One region of the Roseibium sp. ROS1 genome, then DNA from elsewhere that is predicted to be linked to it. Evidence: predicted binding sites of a transcription regulator. Region 1 holds the regulator's gene; each other region holds the start of a gene.
What was found. The regulator LexA, encoded in region 1, represses DNA repair genes until DNA is damaged. The targets are predictions, from matches to a motif close to TGTTCNNNNTGTGTTCNG.
Positions count from the first base shown of each region.

Region 2: the regulator LexA is predicted to act here: its motif matches at 4,212-4,229, upstream of ACYQ6M_RS04935 (ATP-dependent helicase).
Region 3: the regulator LexA is predicted to act here: its motif matches at 1,408-1,425, upstream of ACYQ6M_RS13560 (single-stranded DNA-binding protein).

Region 1 covers NZ_BAAGIG010000002.1:1,496,998-1,504,843, reverse strand. The annotation lists gene gltA (citrate synthase) at 1-448, opposite strand, end outside; gene gltX (glutamate--tRNA ligase) at 685-2,109, opposite strand; gene ACYQ6M_RS14945 (ComEC/Rec2 family competence protein) at 2,241-4,649, shown strand; gene lexA (transcriptional repressor LexA) at 4,654-5,364, opposite strand; gene ACYQ6M_RS14935 (hypothetical protein) at 5,486-6,289, opposite strand; gene ACYQ6M_RS14930 (acyl-CoA synthetase) at 6,382-7,846, opposite strand, start outside.
Region 2 covers NZ_BAAGIG010000001.1:1,100,423-1,108,268, reverse strand. The annotation lists gene ACYQ6M_RS04945 (50S ribosomal protein L11 methyltransferase) at 9-899, opposite strand; gene ACYQ6M_RS04940 (tetratricopeptide repeat protein) at 1,039-1,605, shown strand; gene ACYQ6M_RS04935 (ATP-dependent helicase) at 1,741-4,179, opposite strand; gene ACYQ6M_RS04930 (GIY-YIG nuclease family protein) at 4,570-4,866, opposite strand; gene ligA (NAD-dependent DNA ligase LigA) at 5,159-7,312, opposite strand; gene ACYQ6M_RS04920 (hypothetical protein) at 7,461-7,694, shown strand; gene recN (DNA repair protein RecN) at 7,783-7,846, opposite strand, start outside.
Region 3 covers NZ_BAAGIG010000002.1:1,189,536-1,197,381, forward strand. The annotation lists gene uvrA (excinuclease ABC subunit UvrA) at 1-1,099, opposite strand, end outside; gene ACYQ6M_RS13560 (single-stranded DNA-binding protein) at 1,684-2,250, shown strand; gene ACYQ6M_RS13565 (hypothetical protein) at 2,312-2,788, opposite strand; gene ACYQ6M_RS13570 (L,D-transpeptidase family protein) at 3,320-5,209, shown strand; gene ACYQ6M_RS13575 (zinc ABC transporter substrate-binding protein) at 5,290-6,435, opposite strand; gene ACYQ6M_RS13580 (PaaX family transcriptional regulator C-terminal domain-containing protein) at 6,592-7,452, shown strand; gene paaA (1,2-phenylacetyl-CoA epoxidase subunit PaaA) at 7,582-7,846, shown strand, end outside.

The DNA.
Region 1 (7,846 bases):
TCGAGTCGTGATAGAAGGCGGACAGCGCCCCAACCGTTCCGACCATGACTGCCATCGGGTGGGCGTCGCGACGGAAACCGGAGAAGAAACGGTTCATCTGTTCGTGGATCATCGTGTGGTAGGTCACACGATTGACGAAGTCGTCCTTCTGGGTCTTCGTCGGCAGTTCGCCGTAGAGCAGAAGATAGCAGGACTCCAGGAAGTCGCCGTGGTCGGCAAGCTGCTCGATCGGGTACCCGCGGTAGAGCAGGGTGCCTTCGTCACCATCAATATAGGTGATCTTGGACTCGCAGGAGGCGGTGGAGGTGAAGCCCGGGTCGTAGGTGAACATGCCGGTGTCCTTGTACAAGGACGAGATGTTCACAACCGACGGTCCGATGGATCCGTCAAGAACGTCGAATGCGTGGTCGTTACCACCGACATTGAGCTTGGCGTTGTTGTCGGCCATTCAGAAACCCCTTTACGTTAAACGGATGTGCTGTCCTGGTTTGACCCTTCAGGCGATGGGTCCCGTTTCCGGTTGCCGGACCAGCACTGGAGACTTTTTCGCGTCTTGCGTAGCCCATTTACTGCACTGCCGCAAGCTGGCCGATATAACGCTTTGGTCAAAGACGGATTTCGCCAACCAGAGCGACTGCCGGAAGCTTGGCTTTTGCCTAAAAATGCATCCGGCAGTGCTTTGTCTCAGGCTGCCTGATCCTGAATTCTGGCAAGGGATTCTTCCCGGCCAAGAGCGATCAGGACGTCATAAATGCCGGGTGACGTGCCTCGGCCCGTCAGCGCGGCCCGTAGCGGCTGAGCCACCTTGCCCAGTTTCAATTCCTTGTCTTCCGCGTAGGCCTTTACAGCAGTTTCCAGCGGGTCCGCGCTCCAGTCAGAAGCGCTGGAAAGAACTTCGTGAAGATCCTTCAGGATCGCCCGGGCGTCGTCGTCCAGGATCTTCTGGGCCTTTTCGTCGGTGTCGAGCGGGCGCTGACGCCACAGATAGGAGGCGCTTTCCGTCAGTTCGACCAGGGTCTTGGCCCGTTCCTTCAGTCCGGGAAGTGCTGCAAGTGCGGTGTTCTCGTTGTCACCATCGGCAAGCCAGGCGAGAATCCGGTCGCCGCCTTCGGCGTGTGCGAGATAGACCTTCCAATGGCTCAGCAATTCGCCGTCATCGGTCGCGCGCATGTAATGACCGTTGAGGTTCTCAAGTTTCTTGAAATCGAAACGCGCAGCCGACTGGCCGACGGCGTCGAAACCGAACCACTTGATCATGTCTTCGAGCGAAATGATTTCCTCGTCACCATGGCTCCAGCCGAGACGTGCCAGATAATTCCGCATGGCCTGCGGCAGATAGCCCATCTCGCGATAGGCTTCGGCGCCGGTCGCACCGTGACGTTTGGAAAGTTTTGCGCCGTCCGGCCCGTGAATGAGCGGAATATGCGCCATTGCCGGCACATCCCATCCCAGAGCCTTGAAGATGAGCGTCTGGCGAGCTGCATTCGTCAAGTGATCGACGCCGCGGATGACGTGCGTGATGCCCATGTCGTGATCGTCCACCACAACAGCGTGCATATAAGTCGGCGTCCCGTCGGAGCGCATCAGTACGAAGTCATCAAGGTCCTTGTTCGGGATCACGACGCGACCCTGTACGAGATCGTCGACCACCGTCTCGCCTTCCTGAGGGGCCTTGATGCGGATGACTGGGTCAACGCCGGCCGGGGCTTCGGAGGCGTCTCGCTCGCGCCATGTCCCGTCATAGCGAGGCGGCTTGCCCTCGGCGCGGGCTTTCTCGCGCATGGCGTCGAGCTCTTCCGGGGTGCTGTAGCAGCGATAGGCGGTGCCGTTGGCCAGCATTTCCTCGACCACTTCCTTGTGGCGCTCAACACGGGAAAACTGGGAGATCGGGTCTCCGTCCCAGTCGAGCCCTAGCCAGGACAGGCCGTCAATCAATGCGTCCACCGCTTCCTGCGTGGAGCGAGCCCGGTCCGTATCTTCGATCCGCAGCAGCATCTTGCCGCCGTGATGACGCGCGAAGAGCCAGTTGAAGAGCGCGGTGCGGGCGCCGCCGATATGCAGGAACCCGGTCGGGGACGGGGCGAAGCGCGTGACGATGTTCTGTGCCATGGTGCTTTATGAAAGTCTCTGTCAGTATGACGGCGCGGAGCGCGCCGAATTGGTGGCGCGGTCTTAGCACAGGCTTTGGCGAGGCTAAATAGGGGCTCCGGCCATTTCTTGGACCAAAATGAGGAGCTGAAGTGACGTCACGGTCCGGTCCGCTCGATATTTCTGCCGGCCGGTCGCAAACGGCAACCCTTGATGTTGAGCGCGAGGATTTATCACCTGCCGTGCTCACGCCTGAAGTGCGTGAGAAACGGCGTTCAAGGCTAGCGGGTGCTGGTCACACTTATTTTGCTCACAATGCGTCAGCAGATCGTCTTTGGGATTCGCAAGGGCTGTTGTGGTGTGCCTTCGCGTTTGCTGCGGGAATTGGTGTTTACGTTTGGTTGCCTGAAGAACCTTCCTGGGTTCTGTTGGGAGTTCTGGTCGTGCTGGTAAGCGCGGTACTCTGGCGTGTGAAGCTGCGCGGCACGGTGGCGGTTTCCGTCGTTCTCTTCCTGGCATTCTTTGCCGGACTGGCAGCTTCCAGTCTTCGCACGGCATATGTTTCGGCGCCGCGCCTTGCCGAACAGATGAACGCAGATCTTGCTGGCTACATAGAAGAGATTGACAGCGCGGCAGCCGGTCACCGGATCGTGCTGGCCGTATCCTCGGTCAATGGGCGTCCTGTCGAGGAGGGCGAGTTTCCCGCCAAGGTGCGCTTGCGCGTTCCGGCAGGAAGCGACATTGAAGTGGGGCGCACCGTGAGCGTCAGTGCGCGGTTGTTTCCCCCTGCAGGTCCCGTCTTTCCAGGAGGATACGATTATTCCTTCCGGGCCTTCTTTCAGCAGATAGGTGCGACGGGTTTCAGTTTCGGGTCTCCCGAGGTCATCGAGACTGAGGAGGCTGGAAATGAATTTCGCCCAGCCGTTGCCGTTGCCAAGCTTCGAATAGACCTTGCGGAGCGTATCAGGGGCAATCTTTCGGAACGGCCGGAAACCGCACTGATCGTTGCTCTTCTGGTTGGAGACCGCAGCGGAATAACCGACGAGCAGGAAGAGATTTTGCGGGCCGCCGGACTGGCTCACATTCTTGCAATTTCCGGACTGCATATGGCGCTCTTTGCCGGCGGCGCCTATGGGGCGGTCTTGCTGCTCTTTTCCTTGGTGCCGATCCTGACGCTCAGGTGGCCGGTGCACAAATGGGCCGCGCTTTCAGCCCTTGGTGCTGCAGTTGTCTATCTGCTTCTGTCCGGTGGTGCGGTTGCGACGCAGCGCTCGTTCCTGATGATCGCGATTGTCTTTGTCGGAATTCTGGTGGGGCGACGCGGCCTGACCCTGCGAAGCGTAGCGTTGGCTGGCCTCGTACTCTTGCTGATTGCTCCTGAGCGGTTGTTTTTTCCCGGCTTCCAGATGTCCTTCGCTGCCGTGATCTGCCTGGTCGCCGTATATGACCTGTGGCGGCAGCGAGATCGTTCCCTGTCATCTGGTGAAAGACTGTCCGGATGGGGCATGGCGACTTGTCTTTACCTCGGCAAGTGGGTTGCAGGGCTGTTTGTCACCGCATTGGTCGCAGGGCTGGCGACCGGCATTATAGGAGCTCATCACTTCAGCCGCATTGCGCCCTATGGCCTTGTCGGCAACTTGCTGGGAATGCCGGTGTTTTCACTTGTTGTGATGCCGATGGGAGTATTTGCATTCGTTCTGATGCCCTTCGGCCTTGCGGCTCTCCCTCTGGCTGTCATGTCTTTCGGAGTTTCACTTCTGTTGAAGGTTGCTTCCTTTACCGCAGCCCTTGATGCCGGCGGCGGAACTTCCGGAAGGCTCGACGGGGCTGCTGCATTGCTGTTGCTATCATCATTATTTGCCGGATTGTTGGTGCCTGGCAGAAAGCGTGTGCTCGCAGGAGTGCCTCTCGTCGCAGGAATATTGATTGTTCTCACCAGCCGGCCTCCGGATATCCAGATTGCTGCAAGCGGCTCTCGAATTGCTGCCCGCGATGAAACGGGAATTTTGCGCTACGCAGCAAGGGGAAGATCGTTTGCAAGTGATCTCTGGCTGCAGTCGGAAGGAGTGAGGAATGATGCGATCTTGTCGCGCAAGATGAAATCGCCTCAAAGAAATTGCGATGAGGACGGTTGTGTCATCAGGGCCTACGTCAATTCAGAGGACGCAGAACGGTTGGATGGCAGGCAATCGTTTCTTGCAATCGCGCAGCCAAAGACATTTGAAGCGTTTCAGCTGGATTGCCGATATGCCGATTTGGTCGTGACCGATCTTGTCGCTCCGGAGAGCTGCGGTGCAGCCCTCGTTCTGGATCACGGTACGCGCACCGAACGTGGTGCCGTCTCCATCTGGCTATCGCCCGGTGATTTCAGCGAGGCCGCGAATGCTACGAGCGGTGCCAGTGGACCGGGCCATCCGCCAAACGAAAATCTGAAAATCGGGAAACTGAAGTTTGCCATCCCTGACCCACCGCGCCCCTGGCATCAGCAGGGAACGGTAACAAGAGACAGCCTGCGTCTAGCCGAGCGCGCCTCGGTGGCCGAAGCGCGCGCAGAGGAGTGACTGGTCAGTACTGACGAAACAGGGCAACGAGGCGGCCCTGAACACGAACGCGGCCGGGACCGAAGATCCTGGTTTCATATGCCGGGTTGGCTGCTTCAAGAGCGATGGAAGCGCCTTTCTTGCGCAGCCGTTTCAAGGTGGCTTCTTCATCGTCCACGAGTGCAACCACGATGTCGCCACTGTCGGCGCTGTCGGTCCGGCGGATAAGAACGGTATCACCGTCCAGAATGCCCGCCTCAATCATGGAATCACCACGAACCTCCAGCGCGTAGTGTTCCCCGCGACCAAGCAGGTCCTGCGGCACTGTGATGGTATGGCTGTGTGTTTGAATGGCCTCGATGGGCACGCCGGCTGCAATGCGGCCCATGACGGGAATTTCCGTAACACTGGACACTGGCACCGGTGCAGCTTTTTCCGGCTCCGGTTTGCCGAGTGAGCCTTCAATGATTTCAGGTGAGAAGCTGCCTCTTGGTCGTGGAGCGCCCAAGCCGGGTGCGATGGAGTCCGGAAGACGAACAACCTCCATGGCTCTGGCCCGGTTTGGCAGGCGCCGGATGAAGCCACGTTCTTCAAGCGCGGTGATCAGGCGGTGAATGCCGGACTTGGAGCGCAGGTCGAGCGCATCCTTCATTTCGTCGAAAGACGGCGGCACACCGGTTTCTTTCAGTCTTTCGTGAATGAACATGAGCAGTTCGTACTGCTTGCGCGTCAGCATGTAGGCGTCCCCTGACCGAGAAAACATCTGGTACAAATCAAGAACATGGTACCTGTTCTCATTGTGTTCTGCAAGGGTAAATGTTCTCTTACTGTTCTTGGCTTCGAACAAGTTGCCGTATTCAATCCGTCTCCGATATCGGATTTAGGTCGTCCTTCGATCCGGTCATGATCAGCAGTTCACAGGTGATCAAAGTCGGCGCGCCACCAGCGGTGAGAATGCCCCGATGCAGTCCACCTTCGAGATCGACGGCGCGGATTGGGACGCAAAGCTCTTGCTCCGGTTTCGCGCCAGCGTTTGCAGACAGGAGTATCTCGGAGATCAGACCTGTCATCGGCTGGGCATCGCGGAACGCTGCTCCGGCCAGACTGCCCAGTCCATAGACTTCGAAGGAGGGTGCTTTCAGCTCTTTTGCGAGTTCTTGGATGCTGTCCGTCAGGTCGGCAAACGGAGCGAGTGTGGTGATAAGCGCATTGTAGTCGGTTGTCCGTGACTGTTCGTCATCCTGTTGCACACGAAACAGCGTGAATTCGGTTTCCGGATCCAGCGATGCCACGAACGCTGCGCCTTGCAGGCCGTACCCTTTGATAGCCCCCTGATGCGCAACCTTCAGCGTATGCGGCAGTAAGTGGCCAAGGTGCTCGACTTCTTCCTCGTGCCAATAAGCGTGTACATGAGCGAACCATTCACCATCTCGTATCCCGAGAATGGCAACTGCGGACTCCAGCGTTGCGCCTTTCGAAGAGTGCGTGTCGCTGTACCAGGCTGCATGTCGGTCATCGATTGCACAGGCAGGCATTACGAAGTCGAACGCTTCGAGCGTGAGCCCGGAAAGATCGAGAACGGCGGAGCTCAGTCCTTGGTGCGTGGCGAAGCGGCCCAGCGCCTCCAGCAAGGGAGTTTGCTCTGCCAGGGAGATTTCCAATGGTTTCGCCAGACATCTGGCATGTGGGAGCCGATTGATGGCAGAAGGGCCGGGATGACGAATGTCGGACAGAGATCTGGGGGCGGGCCGTCTCACAACAGGCCTTTCTCGGTCAAATGCTCCCGCACCAGTTTCTTGGTGATCTTGCCATAGGCGCTTGTCGGCATTCCGGGAATGAAGAGATAACGTGCAGGCATCTTGTAGCGGGCGATCTTGCCGTTCAGATAGTCGCTGAGTTCCTGAGGGTCGGGTGACTTGTCTGGGGCAGCCACACAAACGGCTAGGCCGACTTCGCCCCATTGCCTGTCCGGAATGCCGAGAATTGCGACCTCGGAAATATCCGGATGTGTAAGCAGCACTTCCTCGACTTCCTTCGGGTAGACGTTGGAGCCACCAGAAATGTACATGTCCGACGCTCGGCCTGTCAGGAAGAGGTAGCGCTGTACATCCATGTGACCGATGTCTCCGGTGCGGAACCAGCCGTTCCGGAAAGACTTCTGGTTGGCGTCTTCGTCTTCCAGATAGCCAGCACAGACTGCCGAACCGATGACGCAAACTTCACCCGTTTCATTGGGGGGTAGATGATTGCCATCCTCGTCCTGGATCGAAACCTCTATACCCGTGCGCTCCGTACCGCATGTGCCGCTGCGTGTCTCAGGTCCATCCTCCAGAAAATGATCCTGTGGCCGTAGCACGGTGATGTTTCCGGTGACCTCGCCAAGTCCGTAGTATTGAACCAGAACGTGCCCCAATTTCTGGAGTGCCAGCTTCTGATCCTCCCTGTACATGGGAGCCCCCGCATAAATGACGTGACGAAGGCTCGAGTGATCGTACTGATCGACAGAAGGGTCTTCCACCAGGCGTTTGACGATTGTGGGAACGGTGAAGAGATTGCTGACCTTGTGTTTTTCGATCAACTCGAATGCAGTCGAAGGATTGAAGCCACCTCCGGGCAGGAGAACATGTGTGGAACCAACTGATAGCTGGGCAATCAGTTGCAACCCTGCACCGTGTGACAATGGAGCTATGACCAGCGACGCATCGCGCTCCGTCGTCCCGGGCAACAGGTCTGCCATGTAGTTGACGCAAACGAATCCGATCTGCCCGTGACTGAGGACAACCGCCTTCGGGCGGCCAGTCGAGCCTGAGGTGAAGAACAGCCAACAGGGATCGTTATAGTCCACTGCCTCGTTCTGCAGGACCTGTCCCTGGTAACGGGAGAGGAGATCCTCATAGCTTGTGCCAAAGTCGCTGGCTCCAATTGTAATGCATCGTGTCAGCTGATCTCTGGCGTTTCGCACTGCATCGGCCTGAGCACCAAAATCAGCGTCACACAGGAAAACCTTCGCCTTCGCTTTTACCGCAGCATAGGCCGTCTCGCCCGGAGCCTGTCTGAAATTGCAGGGAACCCAGATGGCTCCCAGACGAAATGCCGCCAACATGATCTCTATCATCTGATGCGAGTTCTGGGCCTGGACCAGCAAGCCGTCGCCCTTGGAAACGCCGAATTCCGATTGGAGACCTTTGGCAAGTGCGGAGACGCGCGAATCGATTTCT
Region 2 (7,846 bases), on a different contig from region 1:
GGACGCAGTCAGGCCTGTTTACGTCCCCGCACAAGTGTAAGCGTCAACCAGCCGTCCTTTTCGCCGCGCCTGTCCAGAATGAACCCCTGACAACCGTAGGCGAACAGGATCCGGGGACCGTCTTCCACCCTGAGGCCGGACAGCACGAGGGTTGCGGTCGGCGTCATGCGTTCACCGATGGACTTCGCCATCTTCATCAGCGGCCGCGCCAGGATGTTGGCGATCACCAGGTCGAACGGACCAAAGAGACGGAAGCGGCGGTCTTCAATTCCGTTGGCGGTAAAGCCACGAACAAGATGCCCCGCACCATTGAGCCGGGCGTTTTCCAGCGCTGTTTTCGTCGCAACAGGGTCGATATCGGTTGCAAGAACCAACTGGCGGGATTGAAGCGCAGCGGCGATTGCCAGCACGCCTGTTCCCGTTCCAAGATCGAGAATGCTGTCATACGCGCGCATGGACAAAAGCCTGTCGATTTCCTCCAGGCAACCCGCGGTCGTGCCATGGTGACCGGTTCCGAAGGCAAGCGCGGCTTCGATCTCGATGCCGATGGCCCCACCTGGAACCTTGTCCCTATCGTGGCTGCCGTGAACAACGAAACGACCGGCTTTTACCGGCTTCAGCCCTTCAAGGCTCTTCTCGACCCAATTGATATCCGGCAGTTCTTCTGCTTCCAGCGGCGCGGCAAATGCATCGGCGCCGACACGGTCGCGCACCGTCGCAGCCGCCTCTTCCGGCTCCATGTCGAACAGAAGAATTTCAGCAGCCCACAGGCGTCCGTCCGGCGTTGCTTCGTAGATGGTCACCGGATTGCCGTCGTCCTCAAACGCCCGTTCAAGAATCTCGGAGATCCGCTTGGCTTCCAGTTCTTCAGCCGTGATCCGCACCCGGATGGTTTTCATCGCCGCTCGCGCCTGTGGTTATTGGGGTCAAGGCGTGCGGTATAGCGGGAAGCGGCCAGCGATGCCAGCTTGAAACGGTCCCGGGACTGGGCAAACCGGGTCTGTGCCCCATTTCATTGGGAAATGCGAGGAAACACCCATGACTTGCCCCCGTTCGCACCTAAACTGGCTGCAAGTGACCGGATGTCTGGTTGCTGCCCTTCTTTGCCTCCAGCTTCTCATCCTCCCCGCCTGGGCAACGTCCGAGCAGGATCAACTGTTTGAAGCCTTGAAGAACGCTCCGAATGAAGAGGCGGCCAGCAAGATCGAAGATAGCATCTGGCACACCTGGCTGGATGCCGCTCCCACGCCAGAGATCCGGAAGAAGGTGGACGAAGCCATGCGTAAACGAGGATCCTATGACTTTCAGGGTGCGAAGGATCTGCTCGACACGGTCGTGGAAGAGGCACCGGATTACTCGGAAGGCTGGAACCAGCGTGCCTTCATCCTCTTCCTGCAGGGTAATTACGAAGCCAGCCTCGAAGATATCGAACGCGCCCTTGCTCTGGAACCACGGCACTTTGGCGCCTTGTCCGGCAAGGCAATCATCTTCATGACGCTCGGCAGGGTGCAATTGGGCCAGGAAGTGCTGCGTGAGGCCGTCGGTATACATCCCTACCTGAAGGAGCGCGACATGCTGATCAAACCGCAAGGTGTCGATCTCTAGAACGGTCCCAGACTCAAAGTGTCTCAGGCCTTGCGGCCAACCCAAGGATACATCAGGTGCGAGACCAAATTCCCGGTTCTATTGGAGCGTAGCCGTCAGAAGCAGTTCACCGGACTGGTTTTCGCAACCAGCCGGTCAGTGCCGTTCGACGAAACTGTCGATGACCTTCTTCACCCCTGCCTTTTCAAAGTCGATGGTCAGCTTGTTTCCCTCGATCGACTTGATGGCGCCATAGCCGAACTTGATGTGGAACACGCGCTCGCCCAGAGAGAATTGCGATGGCGTGTCACTGACGGATTTCGCCACCAGCTCTCCTTCGATGGTCAACGGCCCCTGACGCTTTTGCCGCGCGGACTGATACCCACGGCCGCCGCCATCGGAAAATCCGCTGGAGGACTGCTTGGCACGCTGCGCACGTTGCCAGCCCGGCGTGGAGTAGCTACCCTTGTCGAAGGGATCATGACTGTCGAACCGGGACGGTCCGTAACCGCCACCGCCATAGCCGCCATAGCTGGACGAAGCTTCGGCAATCTCGACATGGTCCGGCGGCAGTTCATCCAGAAACCGTGAGGGAACGGTGGACTGCCAGAGGCCGTGAATGCGCCGGTTGGACGCGAAATAGAGCTTTGCGCGTTTCTTCGCTCGGGTGATGCCGACATAGGCCAACCGGCGCTCTTCCTCCAGACCGGCGCGACCGGATTCATCCAGCGCGCGCTGGTGGGGAAACAGCCCCTCTTCCCAGCCGGGCAGGAACACCGTGTCGAATTCCAGCCCCTTGGCCGAGTGTAGCGTCATGATGGATACGGCGTCGGTCGCATCCGCGCTGTCCCGGTCCATGACGAGGGAAATGTGCTCCAGGAAACCGGCCATGGATTCAAATTCGTCCATAGACCGGATCAGTTCCTTCAGGTTATCGAGCCGTCCGGGCGCTTCCGCCGAGCGGTCCTGCCGCCACATCTCGGTGTAACCGCTCTCATCGAGGATGATTTCCGCCAGTTCGGTGTGTTTCATCTGGTCGAGCTGACGCCGCCAGCGCTCGAAGTTGTCGAGGACGGACTTCAGCGCGTTGCGTGGCTTTGGCTTCAGTTCTTCGGTATCGATAAGCTGGCTTGCCGCCTGCATCAGTGGAATACGCTCTGCCCGGGCAACGCCATGGACCAGTTTCAGCGTCGCATCGCCAAGACCGCGCTTCGGCGTGTTGACAATGCGCTCAAACGCCAGATCGTCCGCGGGTTGCGCGACACAGCGGAAATACGCCATGGCGTCGCGGATTTCCATGCGCTCATAAAAGCGCGGACCGCCGATGACTCTGTAATTAAGCCCCAGCGTGACAAACCGGTCTTCGAACTCGCGCATCTGGAAGGATGCCCGCACCAGAACCGCCATTTCATTGAGCGAATGACCTCGCGACTGAAGCGTCTCGATCTCGTCGCCGATGGTGCGCGCTTCTTCTTCGCTGTCCCAGACGGAGGCCACCGACACCAGGTCGTGGTCGGGTTCCTCGAAATCGGTGAACAGCGTCTTGCCGAGACGGCCTTCGTTGAAGGCAATCAGGTGGGATGCGGCAGCCAGGATATGGCTGGTTGAGCGGTAATTGCGCTCCAGGCGAATGACGACGGCGCCCTTGAAGTCATGTTCGAAGCGCAGGATGTTATCGACTTCCGCGCCGCGCCAGCCGTAGATCGACTGGTCATCATCACCGACACAGCAGACATTCGGGTTGCCCTGGGCCAGCAGCCGCAGCCACAGGTACTGCGCGATGTTGGTGTCCTGATATTCGTCCACCAGCATGTAGCGGAAGCGGCGCTGATATTCCTTGAGGACATCCGGCTGCGTCTTGAACAACGTGATGACATGCAAAAGCAGGTCACCGAAATCGGCCACGTTCAGGATCGACAGGCGCTCCTGATATTCCTCGTAGAGCTTTCGGCCCTTGCCGTTGGCAAACGCCCGCGCCTCGCCTTCCGGGATATCCTTTGGCCCAAGAGCCCGGTTTTTCCAACCATCCAGCATCCCGGCAAAGGCCTTGGCCGTCCAGCGCTTGTCGTCCAGCCCTTCGGCCTGGATGATCTGCTTGATAAGGCGGATCTGATCGTCGGTATCGAGGATCGAGAAGGACGATTTCAAGCCGACAAGTTCGGCATGCTTGCGCAGGATCTTCACACAGATGGAGTGGAACGTGCCGAGCCACGCCATGCCTTCCACATTGCCGCCGACAAAACCGGCAATGCGTTCCTTCATCTCGCGCGAAGCCTTGTTGGTGAACGTGACAGCCAGAATTTCGGACGGCCGCGCCAAGCCGGTTGCCAGGATATGGGCGATGCGTGTTGTCAGAACACGGGTCTTGCCCGTGCCGGCACCAGCCAGCACCAGAACCGGCCCTTCGGTCGTTTCCACCGCCAGCCGCTGCTCCGGGTTCAGCCCCGTCAGATAGTCCGGTGCCCGCCGTGCCGCCATCGCCCTGGCCGCGATCCCTCCTTGCGGCCGCACGGGAGCAGGCGCGGACTCCGCCCGCGTGCCGATAGGCTGGAATGGATCGTCAAAGGAATCGTCGTACCCGTCCGGGTCGGTCATGGTTTACTGGTCCGGTTTCAAGCGCTTGTTTTGAGAACAATATAGCAACATACCGGCGCTGGCGAGGCAGGAATGACCGATTTGGTGGGGACAAGAAGCGGGCTTTTCTTATTTGAACCGGCAACTGCGTGAGGCCGCCTCTTTTGACAAAGCCGCGACAGATTTCAGGAACCCCAGAGGTTTGCGGTTCCAGCGAGCACAGAGGGTACTGGATCCCGGTCTTGCCGCTGCGCGTCAAACCGGGATGACAAGAAGCAAATCCATGCTCTGAAGCCTCTCTCTTGTCATCCCCGCGCAGGCGGGGATCCAGTAAACAAGGGAGCCTGTTGCTTGACCAAGCGGCGGGAGAACTGGCAATGCCCAGAAAACGATCGAAGCAACGCAAAAGTATCAAACCAGTTTAGGAAACACATCGTCCCAGTTTGGATTCCGTTCTTCGATCAAACGGATCTTCCAGGCACGATTCCAGCGTTTGAGCTGTTTTTCCCGCTTGATCGCCCACTCGATTTCCTCGTGAACTTCGTAATACACCAAGCGATGCACGCCATACTTCGCGGTAAACTGGCTTCCGATGCTTTCACGGTGCTGCGAAACCCTGCCCAACAGGTCATTCGTCACCCCGACATAGAGCGTGCCGCCCAGTCCGCTTGCAAGAATGTAGACATAGTATTGCTGATCGAGGTGCAACGTGGAGCCTTCGTTGAAATTCTTCCCGGATATACGTTAGTCCTGTTGAATTGGCACTGCCGATAGCAGTTTCGGGAAACCCAGAGGTTTGCGGTTCCAGCGAGCACAGGAGGTACTGGATCCCGGTCTTGCCGCTGCGCGTCAAACCGGGATGACAAGAAGCAAAGCCATGTCCCGAAGCCTCTCTCTTGTCATCCCCGCGCAGGCGGGGATCCAGTAAACAAGGGAGCCCGTGCATCATGCCGCCCCTGCCTTATCTTCGCAAAACAGAGATAGAGAAGGCAGGTGCGCCTCAGGCCCCCACCAGATCGAACCAGTCATCCTCGGAGATGACTTCGATCTCCAGCTCCTGTGCCTTTTTCAGCTTTGAACCAGCACCAGGACCGGCCACCACCAGGTCGGTCTTTTTCGACACGGAACCGGCTGTCTTGGCACCAAAGCGTTCGGCCATGGCCTTGGCTTCGTCGCGGGTCATACGTTCCAGCGAGCCGGTGAAAACCACTGTCTTGCCTGCGACCGGCGAGCCGGAGGCGTTGATCTTTTCAGCGTCCTTGGGTGACACCTCGACCAGAAGTGCGTCGAGCTGGTCGAGATTGTGTTGCTCGGCAAAGAACTCCGCCAGCGCCTCGGCAACGATATGGCCGATGCCGTCGATGTCATTGAGCTCTGTCCAGGCTTCACCCGCCGTGTCATGCGCCGCCTTCATGGCTGCATAGAACGCCGCCCAGGAGCCATAGGCACGTGCCAGAAGTTTGGCGTTGCCCTCGCCCACGTGACGGATGCCGAGGGCGAAGATGAAACGATGAAGGTCAATCTCTCTCCGGGCGTTGATTGCCTCGAAAAGGTTCTTCGCCGAAATGGCCCCCCAGCCTTCCCGGTTGCGCAACTTGGTGAGAGAGCGCTTGTCCCGCTCCTCCAGCGTGAAGATGTCCGCCGGCGCCATCACAAGGCCTTCCTTGTAGAAGGCGTCGACCTGCTTGTCGCCGAAGCCTTCGATGTCGAAGGCATTGCGCGAGACGAAATGCTTGAGCTTTTCCGTTGCCTGGGCCGGGCAAATCAGACCGCCGGTGCAGCGGCGCACCGCATCGCGGCGCCCGGTTTTTTCCTTTTCCTCGCGCACCGCGTGGCTACCGCAGGCGGGGCAGACAGTCGGAAACTCGAAGGCTTCCGCCCCATCGGGGCGTTTGTCCAGATCGATGTCGACAATCTGCGGAATGACGTCGCCGGCACGCTGGATCTTCACCGTGTCACCGATGCGAAGATCCTTGCCGCCACGGATCGACTCTCCGTCCTGGCCAATACCCTTGATATAGTCTTCGTTGTGGAGGGTCGCGTTTGAAACGACGACACCGCCCACCGTGATCGGCTCCAGCTTGGCAACCGGCGTCAGGGCACCTGTTCGGCCAACCTGGATCTCGATGTCGTTGAGAATGGTGTAGGCCTGTTCGGCCGGGAACTTGTGAGCGATCGCCCACCGGGGTGACCGCGAGACAAAGCCGAGGCGTTCCTGCAGGTCCAGCCGGTCGACCTTGTAGACTACACCATCGATATCATAATCGAGCTGGGCACGGCTTTCCTCGATGCCGTGATAGACCCCGAGAAGCTCTTCCACGGTTTCACAGCGTTTCATCAGCGGGTTGACCTGAAAGCCCCAGCCTTCCAGCTGCTTGACCATGCCGAACTGGGTGTCTTCCGGCAGCTCGCTCATCTCGCCCCAGGCATAAGCGAAGAACCGCAGTGGGCGGGAGGCCGTGATTTCGGATTTCAGCTGGCGCAACGAGCCCGCCGCCGCGTTGCGCGGGTTGGCGAAAACCTTGCCGCCATTGGCTGCCATGCGCTCGTTCAGCGCCTGAAAATCCTTGTGCGCCATATAGACTTCGCCGCGCACTTCAACGACACCCGGCACCGTGCCGGACAGCTTCTCCGGAATATCCTTGATCGTCTTCGCGTTCTCGGTGACGTTTTCACCTGTGGTGCCGTCACCTCGCGTTGCGGCGTAAACCAGAGTGCCGTTTTCATACCGAAGAGACAGCGACAGACCGTCAATCTTCGGTTCCGCGGTAACCGCCAGAGCCCCCATCAGCGGATCGAACTTCAGAAACCGGCGCACGCGGCCGACGAAGTCCCGGACGTCGTCATCGTTGAAGGCATTGTCCAGCGACAACATCGGCACCCGGTGAGTAATCTTGCCGAAACCGGACGCTGGGGCCGCCCCTACCTGGGCAGAGGGACCATCTTCAAGAATGAGATTGGGAAACCGGGCCTCGATGGACGCGTTCCGCCGGCGCAGGGCGTCATAGTCCGCATCCGAGATCACCGGGGCATCTTCCTGGTGATAGCGGCGGTCATGCTCGGCGATTTCCGCCGCCAGCCGTTTCAGCTCGACCTGTGCTTCCTCCTGCGTCAGGGCGTCGATGTCGGTTTGGGCGAAGGAAGTGTCAGTCATGATGTCTTCACGAAATGTGTCAGCGGGACAGGCCGAGTTGATGACCGGATTAAATCGGATACCGGAACCGAATGGCGGGCTCAAGCGTTGATAGCACATCGAACCGGCAAAACTCGATGCTGGTCAATGTTGGAATGAGGAGACACGAATGGCTTATCAGGACCGTGAAACGCATTATGTCGAGAAGACGAACGGCAACAGCGCTGGCTGGTTCATGGCCGGAGCGCTTGTCGTCGCGCTGATCGCAGGCGGCCTGCTCTATGCCAATGGCTTTTTCACGAACGACGAAGAGCTGAGCATCGAGCTGAATGTCCCCAACCTGGGAGAAGGTGAACTGAAGCTGCCTGACATGAAGGAAGCACCGCTCGTCAAGGAGCCGTAAGACCATTTCTCATTTGAAAACTGCACCACAGGGCGGGAGCTTCGGCTAACCCGCCCTTTTTTTTGTCCACCGCTCCGGATCCTATTTCCTATTCCGCAGCCGTCAGAAGCCTGCGCGCCGCGGCGCGGGCTTCTTCCGTGATAACGCTGCCG
Region 3 (7,846 bases), 310 kb from region 1:
CTTCCGAAGGAAGATCCTTCCAGGGCGTTGCCATGGACACCTTGAAATGACTGCAGAGTGCTTCCAGCGTCTGGGCATAATAAGGTGATGTCGACCCTGTCTTCGCCCACGGCAGGACAGCTCCTTCGCGCAAGGATAGCGAGTGGTCAGGAACAACCAGGTCTTCTTCAAAAGCGAGTGTCGTTCCAAGGCCATCACAAGTGGGGCAGGCACCGAAGGGATTGTTGAACGAGAACAGACGCGGCTCGATCTCCGGAATGGTGAAGCCGGATACAGGGCAGGCAAATTTTTCGGAAAAGATCAGCCGTTCCGGGTTGCCGTTCTCGTCGGTCTTGTCGGCAAATTCGGCAATTGCAATGCCATCGGCAAGTTTCAGCGCCGTTTCCAGTGAATCGGCAAGCCGACCGGAGATATCGTCACGCACGACGATACGGTCTACGACGACGTCGATATCGTGCTTGAATTTCTTGTCGAGGGCAGGGGCCTCGGAAATCTCATGGAAGGTTCCGTCGATCTTGACGCGCTGGAAACCCTTCTTCATCAGCTCGGCAAGTTCCTTGCGGTACTCGCCCTTGCGGCCGCGAACCATCGGCGCGAGCAGGTAGAGGCGGGCACCTTCTTCCAGCTCAAGAATGCGATCGACCATCTGGCTGACGGTCTGGCTTTCGATCGGCAGACCGGTAGCAGGGGAATAGGGAACGCCGACACGCGCAAACAAAAGGCGCATGTAATCGTAGATTTCCGTAACCGTTCCAACTGTGGAGCGCGGATTGCGGGACGTGGTCTTCTGTTCGATGGAGATTGCCGGCGACAGTCCGTCGATCTGGTCGACGTCCGGTTTCTGCATCATTTCCAGGAACTGACGCGCGTAGGCGGACAGGCTTTCCACGTACCGCCGCTGTCCTTCTGCATATATGGTGTCGAAGGCGAGTGACGACTTGCCTGAGCCAGACAGGCCGGTCATGACAATCAACTTGTCGCGGGGCAGGTCCAGGTCGACGCCCTTGAGATTATGCTCTCGTGCGCCACGGATGCTGATGACCCGTGTTGGGTCCGCCTTCCAGGCTTCTTCCGACTGCGATCCCTTGGCTGTCTTCATTGTCGTTCTTCCTGACCGCATGCGTCGCCCAAAGACGATTGTTGCTCTCGCATACGCTAAGATGGTCCATTGCCGATGATGTCTGTTTGCCCCGATATAGCAGTTTCGGGCGGAGCTTCCAGTGAGGCATTTTCATTATCGTGCCAGAGGCACTCGTCGATGCGATGCCTGATTGAATCGCTTTTACAGAAATGATAAGAACAAAACAAGTACATTAACGATTGCCGCGTCAGGAACCGAGCAGAAATAGGTGACCGAAACCTCGCAGTTCATGAGATAATGTCCTGACAGAAAAATCGGGGCTTGATTGGAACAAAAGTGGAGCAAATTGTAACTTGGTGCAATCAAGGATTGTGTCTGTCGACTTTGCTCGAATTTTAGGCGGATGAACCAGGCAGCAGTTTGTGAGTTGCCTTGTGGAAAATGAGTGAAGCCTGGCGAAAATAGCGGCGAAGCTGTTGGCGTGCCGTTAGGGTTCTGGTTTCTAGCAGCAAAGCTTGCAACGTTGACCGTTTATCGACACGTGCCGGAGAAGCACACGAACATCGTCGGCGGGGTCAACGAAAAACAAACAGGAGTTCAGTATGGCGGGCAGCGTCAACAAAGTAATTTTGGTCGGCAATCTGGGAGCAGACCCGGAAATCCGCCGTACGCAGGATGGCCGCCCGATCGCCAATCTCCGGATTGCGACGTCGGAATCCTGGCGCGACCGCAACACCGGTGAGCGTCGTGAAAAGACGGAGTGGCACCGCGTCGTGATCTTCAACGACGGTCTTTGCAAAGTTGCGGAACAATATCTGCGCAAGGGATCAAAGGTTTATCTCGAAGGCCAGCTTCAGACCCGCAAATGGCAGGATCAGTCCGGTCAGGACCGGTACTCCACCGAGATCGTGCTGCAGGGCTTCAACTCCAACCTGACCATGCTTGACGGCCGCGGCGAAGGTGGCGGTGCATCCGGCGGTCTTCCCGATTACGGAAATGACTCACAAGGCGGCGGCGGAGGTGGCTTCGGCGGCGGCGGTTCCAGTTCCGGTTCCGGTTCCGGCGGGAATTTCGGTGGTGGCTATGGCGGCGGTTCCAGCAGCGGTGGCGGTTACGGCGGTCCGTCCGGTGGCGGTGGCGGCCCTATGGACGACGAAATTCCGTTCTGATCTTTTTCTGCCCTACCGGGTGCGGTCCCATGCTTTGGGGCCGCGCACCAGGTTATGTTGATCAACCGCCGACGTTCGGGTCGTAAGGCGTGGTCGGGTCATCAACGCCGTCGTAATATTCCTTCGCACTGCCGAGACCGCAGTGATAGACGGCTTCTTCTGCGCGTGTGTCGCCACCCGTAATCGGGGCGCCGTTGTGATGCGCGAATTCATGAATGATGGTGGCCAGCACCATCCACCTGCCCATTTTAAAGGCCCGGTCACCAACCGCGATTTCCCCTGAAGGAACGTGGATTTCCCCATGTAGCGGCGAAATGGTCGGTCCGTAATTCACCCAAATCGAGCTGTCGTTGATCATGTCCGACAAGCTTCGCCCCTTGGGCAGCGTCCGGAAATAGGCATTACATCCCGGGTTGTTCTTGACCATCTTGAAAAGCTTGTTTCTGGCCCATTTCAGCTTTGAATACTGGGAAGAGTTGAAACTTGTGTATTTCCAGATCGGTGACGAATGGTCACCAACATTGAATTGAAACGGCATTTGGCTCTCCGGTAATGTCTCACGTACTCGTGAAGCCGTAGATACCCCTTTGACGAAGAAGGCGGCGTGATGCCAATCACGCCAGGTTGTTTTTCCAAACAGCCGCAGTTCTGCCGTTTCTGGCACCGTGATGGTGGGCAGCTGTACTGTCAGCAACGAGGCAAAATCGTCACAGTCGGCTGATTTCAAACCTGTGTAGGACGGCGCCCCTTAACCATCTGATGAACCCTGTTATAGTATCAAACGGTTTACGGGCGCAGTTTCCGGGAATCGGGTCGCGGGGCCCGGTTGCACGGTAACTGCGTTGCCATATCACGCTCGGATGTAGAACATCCACGGCGGATATGCCGAACAGCCTTCGATCCTTGCAGGGAAGCAATAAAACCCTGGTGACTTGGGCAAGGCGTCAGGTTCGAAAAGATTTAAAATAAGCGGGTTTAGACAATGCGAGCGAATGCAATGGCACTGAGCGAATGTACCAGGAAAAAACCGAAACGTTCCGTCCTGGGGACGTCCCTCAGGGCTGGCTTGATGGCGACGGTGCTTTTTTCCGGTTTTAACCTGGTCTCGGTTGAGCCTGCTTCCGCGCAGGGGTTGTTCCAGCGTCTGTTCAATCCGGAAGCGCATCGCCGGCAGCAGGAGCGTGAGCGCCAAAAGGATCTTAGCAAGAAGGTCGTTACCGCAAAGGTCTCTGCGCCGCGCTACCTCAATTACTCGGCCGACAGCTGGAAGAAGGTTTCGCTGGCTGAACTGTCGGAGATCAAGTCTGCCGAGGTGAAGCCTGATGTCCAGCCCGTTGAAACGACGGATGCCCCGAGCACCGAAAGCGATAGCCTGCCACAGGCTCCGGTCGTTCTGACCGCATTCGACACGGCGCGTCCGGCATTGAAAGACATGTCGCTCACCGTCCTTCCGGAAGTGGGTTCTGCAGTCATTTCATTCTATCGTGAGCATCCCGATTTCGTCTGGGTGAAAGACGGTAAGCCGACAGAAAAGGCAATCGCGGTCCGCAGTAGTCTCGCTGAAACAGGCAAATTTGCGCTGAATCCGGAAGACTATGTCGTCGATCTTCCCGTAACTGAAGGTCTTGAAGGTGAGGCACTCGATGCCGCCACGATGCGGTTCGAGATGGAGATGAGTGCAGCCGTTCTGACATATGTTCTGGATTCCAGGCGCGGACGTGTCGATCCGAACCGGATTTCCGAATATCACGATCTGCCGAGGCATGAAGTCGATCTCGTTGCAGCCCTGGAAGGATTCAAGGCAGCGGCCAATGCCGAAACAGCAGTTGCCAAAGCGCAGCCTCAGAGTGAACATTTTCGCAAGCTGACCGAAGAGTTAGCCCGCTTGCGAGCAGAAGATGAAGACGCCGACCAGATCGTCATCGCGCCCGGCACACTCCTGAAGGCTGGCAAATCCAGCCCGGAAATGAAGAACATCGTCGCCGCGATCGCCAAGAACGGCTCGGAGGAACTCAAGTCGGCTCATGAAGAGACGCTGACTGCCTATGATGGCGCTGAACTTTATTCTCCGGAACTCGTTGAGCTGGTGAAGGCTTTCCAGAAGGAAGCCAAGCTCACGCCGGATGGTATCATCGGCAAGAACACCATCAACGCGATGGTCGGCGAAACCAACGCGGCGAAAATCGCCAAAGTCGAACTGGCCATGGAGCGCAGCCGCTGGCTTCCCGAAGAGCTCGGCGAACGCAAGGTTTTCATCAACCAGGCTGCCTTCACCGCGACCTATACCGCGCCTGACGAAGCTCCATTGAGCATGCGGGTGGTTGTCGGCAAGAAGTCCAATCAGACCAACTTCTTCTACGACAAGATCGAAATCGTTGAATACAATCCCTATTGGGGCGTGCCGTATTCGATCATTGTCAATGAAATGCTGCCGAAACTGGCAAACGACCCGAGCTATCTCGACCGCGCCGGTTATGAAGTAACGACACCAGGCGGCCGGCAGGTTTCGTCTTCTGCAGTCGACTGGTACGCGGTTGCTTCCAAACAGCAATCGGTCAACGTCCGCCAGTATCCGGGCAGCTCGAACGCGCTTGGCGAAGTCAAGATCCTGTTCCCGAACAGGCATCACATCTACATGCACGATACGCCGTCAAAGAACCTCTTCAACAAGGATATGCGAGCATACAGCCATGGCTGCATCCGTCTGCAGGATCCCAAGGCCATGGCCGCTGCGGTTCTCGGCAAATCCAAGGATTACGTGAGCTCGCGTATTTCGGGCGGTCAGAACCAGCAAGAACAGGTGACCGGTGATATTCCGGTTTATGTGTCCTATTTCACGGCATGGCCTGAGCTGGACGGGACGGTTGCCTTCTATACCGACGTCTACGACAGGGACATGCATCTGTTGAAGGCCATCGAGAAAACCGAAGCAGAGCGGGAAAAAGTCAGAACGTCCTGATCTGGGATAGCAGAACAACAAAAGCCGCCGAAGGGGTGACCTCCGGCGGCTTTTTTGTTTTCCCTCTCGAAGAGGCAATATCAGGAGGCGCCGCCGAGGCAATCCTTCAGAGAGCTTGAGAGCCCCTTCAGAAGTTGCGGATAAAGGTCCGGGCCATTTTCAAGATCGGTGCCCAGCGGGTCAAGCGTACCTGACCGAGCGCTGCTGCCTTCCAGAACAACCGAAACAAGCTTTGCGTCAAATTGCGGTTCCTGAAAAACGCAGCTTACGCCGAGGTCCCTGATCTTGCCCTGGATTTCCTGAATTCGGTCTGCACTCGCCAGAGCTTCCGGAGAAACGGTAACCGATCCACTGGCCTCGATTTCATAGTGATGTTCGAAATGATGATAGGCATCGTGGAAGACGATGAACTTTTTGTCTGCAAACGGAGCCAGTTCAGCGGAAATGTCCTGATCGAGTGACGCGATCCGCTTGGAAAAAGCCGCTGCATTCTTTTTATAGATTTCGGCGTTGGCAGGATCCTGTTTCGCCAGGGTATCTGCCATGATTTTTGCGATCTCTATGCCATTTTCCGGGTTCAGCCAGATATGCGGATCGACAGCCCCGTGTGCCGCGTGCTGATGCTCTGCGTCGTGGTCGTGACCCGAGTGGTCATGGGCTTCGGCGTGGCTGTTGTCGTCATCATGTTCGTGGCCAGCATGTTCATGTTCGCCCTCTTCGTGCTCATGTTCGCCGCCAGCGTGGTCGTGGTCATCTTCTTCTGCATGATCATGCGCATGCTCTTCACCACTGTGCCCATCGTCGTGATCGTGATCATGGGCGTCGAAGCTGGCACCTTCGCGGATGTCGAGTTGATGAATCCCAGACGCATCGATCAGTTCGACCGTTACAGCATTCTTGGCCATGGTTTCGATCGGCTTCTTGAGCGAGGGAGCCAGTTCTGGCCCAACCCAGAACACCACATCGGCTCCCTGAAGTAGAAACGCCTGCGACGGTTTCAGCGCGTAGCCATGAGGAGAGGAGGCGCCGTCGACAAGGACATAGGGCGTCCCGACACCTTCCATAACAGCCGACGCGATGGAATGGATCGGTTTGATGGACGTGACGACACTGGGGGCGTCGGCGTGCGCATTCACTGTCAGGGTCACTAGTGCTGCTGCGGCGGGAGCCGTCAGATAAAGTGACCTGCAGGCGCTGTTCTTGATGGCGGAGAAGGTGAGGGGCATAGGTAGGCCTTCAGGATGATGTAATTTTATAACGTTCAAAAATCAGGTTTTCAAGTCCGCTTTCGCCGGAATGTTGTCGAGAGCATCCGTGAACATCTTGGTTTGCAGCCGCCGTACAGATAAGCTTTAGAAAAATGCTGACGGATCAGAAGCTTCATGCATACCGGAACCGAAATACTTGCTGACATTTTCCTGCGGCCCTTTCCGCCCAAGGCTGCGCAGCTGATCGTGACCATCTACGGCGACATCGTTGAACCGCGTGGCGGTGTGCTTTGGATGGGAGACCTGATCAGCCTTTGCGCCGGCTTCAGCGTTAATGAATCGCTTGTCAGGACAGCGGTGTCTCGTCTGGTTTCAAAAGGTCAGTTGAAAGGTGAGCGGGAAGGCAGGCGAAGCTTTTATGCCCTGACACCGGATGCCCGGGAGGAATATCACCTGGCGGCAGACTTGTTCTATGGCCCCGAGGATCCGGATTGTGGCTGGCTGTTGACCCGTTGTACGGAAGCCGCGGATCAGGCCGTTCTGATGCGGTTTGGTTTCGCGTCACTTGAGGGGAATGTCTACATCGGCGCCGACAGACCGGGACGCCCCATCCTTGGCACCGCGTTTCGCGCGTCGGCTTTGAACCTGAAATCAGGTGAACTGGAAAAAATAGCTGCTTCCTCCTTCGGACTGGAGCTGCTGGCTCGGGACTACACAGGCTTTGTCTCCCACTTCAAACCCATGCAGAACCTGATCGCAGATGGTGTTGCACCCGCCTCAGCACTGTTGTTCCGACTGGCATTGGTGCATGCCTATCGCGGCATTCGCCTGCGGGATCCCCGCCTGCCACGCTCGGTCCTGCCGACAGACTGGGCCGGATACGAAGCGCGTTCGTTGTTCGCCGCGCTCTACGCTGGCCTTTCTCCGGCAGCCGACAGTTACATCGGTCGGAACCTGTTGAATCAGGACGGTCCACTACCGGCCACACCGGATGCGGTGCAGGAACGCATGCGGTCACTTTCCCTAACAGATTGAATTATAGGAAGTTTCGGCAATCATCTGAAACAGGCGACAAAACATCACAAAAATAATTAATTTCATGCTTTTTCTGTGATGTGTTGTGAGGTATCCTTTTGGAAATTCAACATGACGAAAGGAGGCGTCATGTATGCCCAGATGGTAAAAGCCGACTCGACCAAAGTTCTCTCTCTCGCGGAGATGACGGACGAGGAAAGAGCCTTTCAGGAACGCATTGACCGTGGTGAGAAAATCGAACCCACGGACTGGATGCCGGAAGGCTATCGCAAGACCCTGATCCGTCAGATCGGTCAGCATGCTCATTCGGAAATTGTCGGCCAGTTGCCGGAAGGCAATTGGATAACTCGTGCGCCTACACTTGAGCGCAAGGCGATCCTGCTCGCCAAGGTTC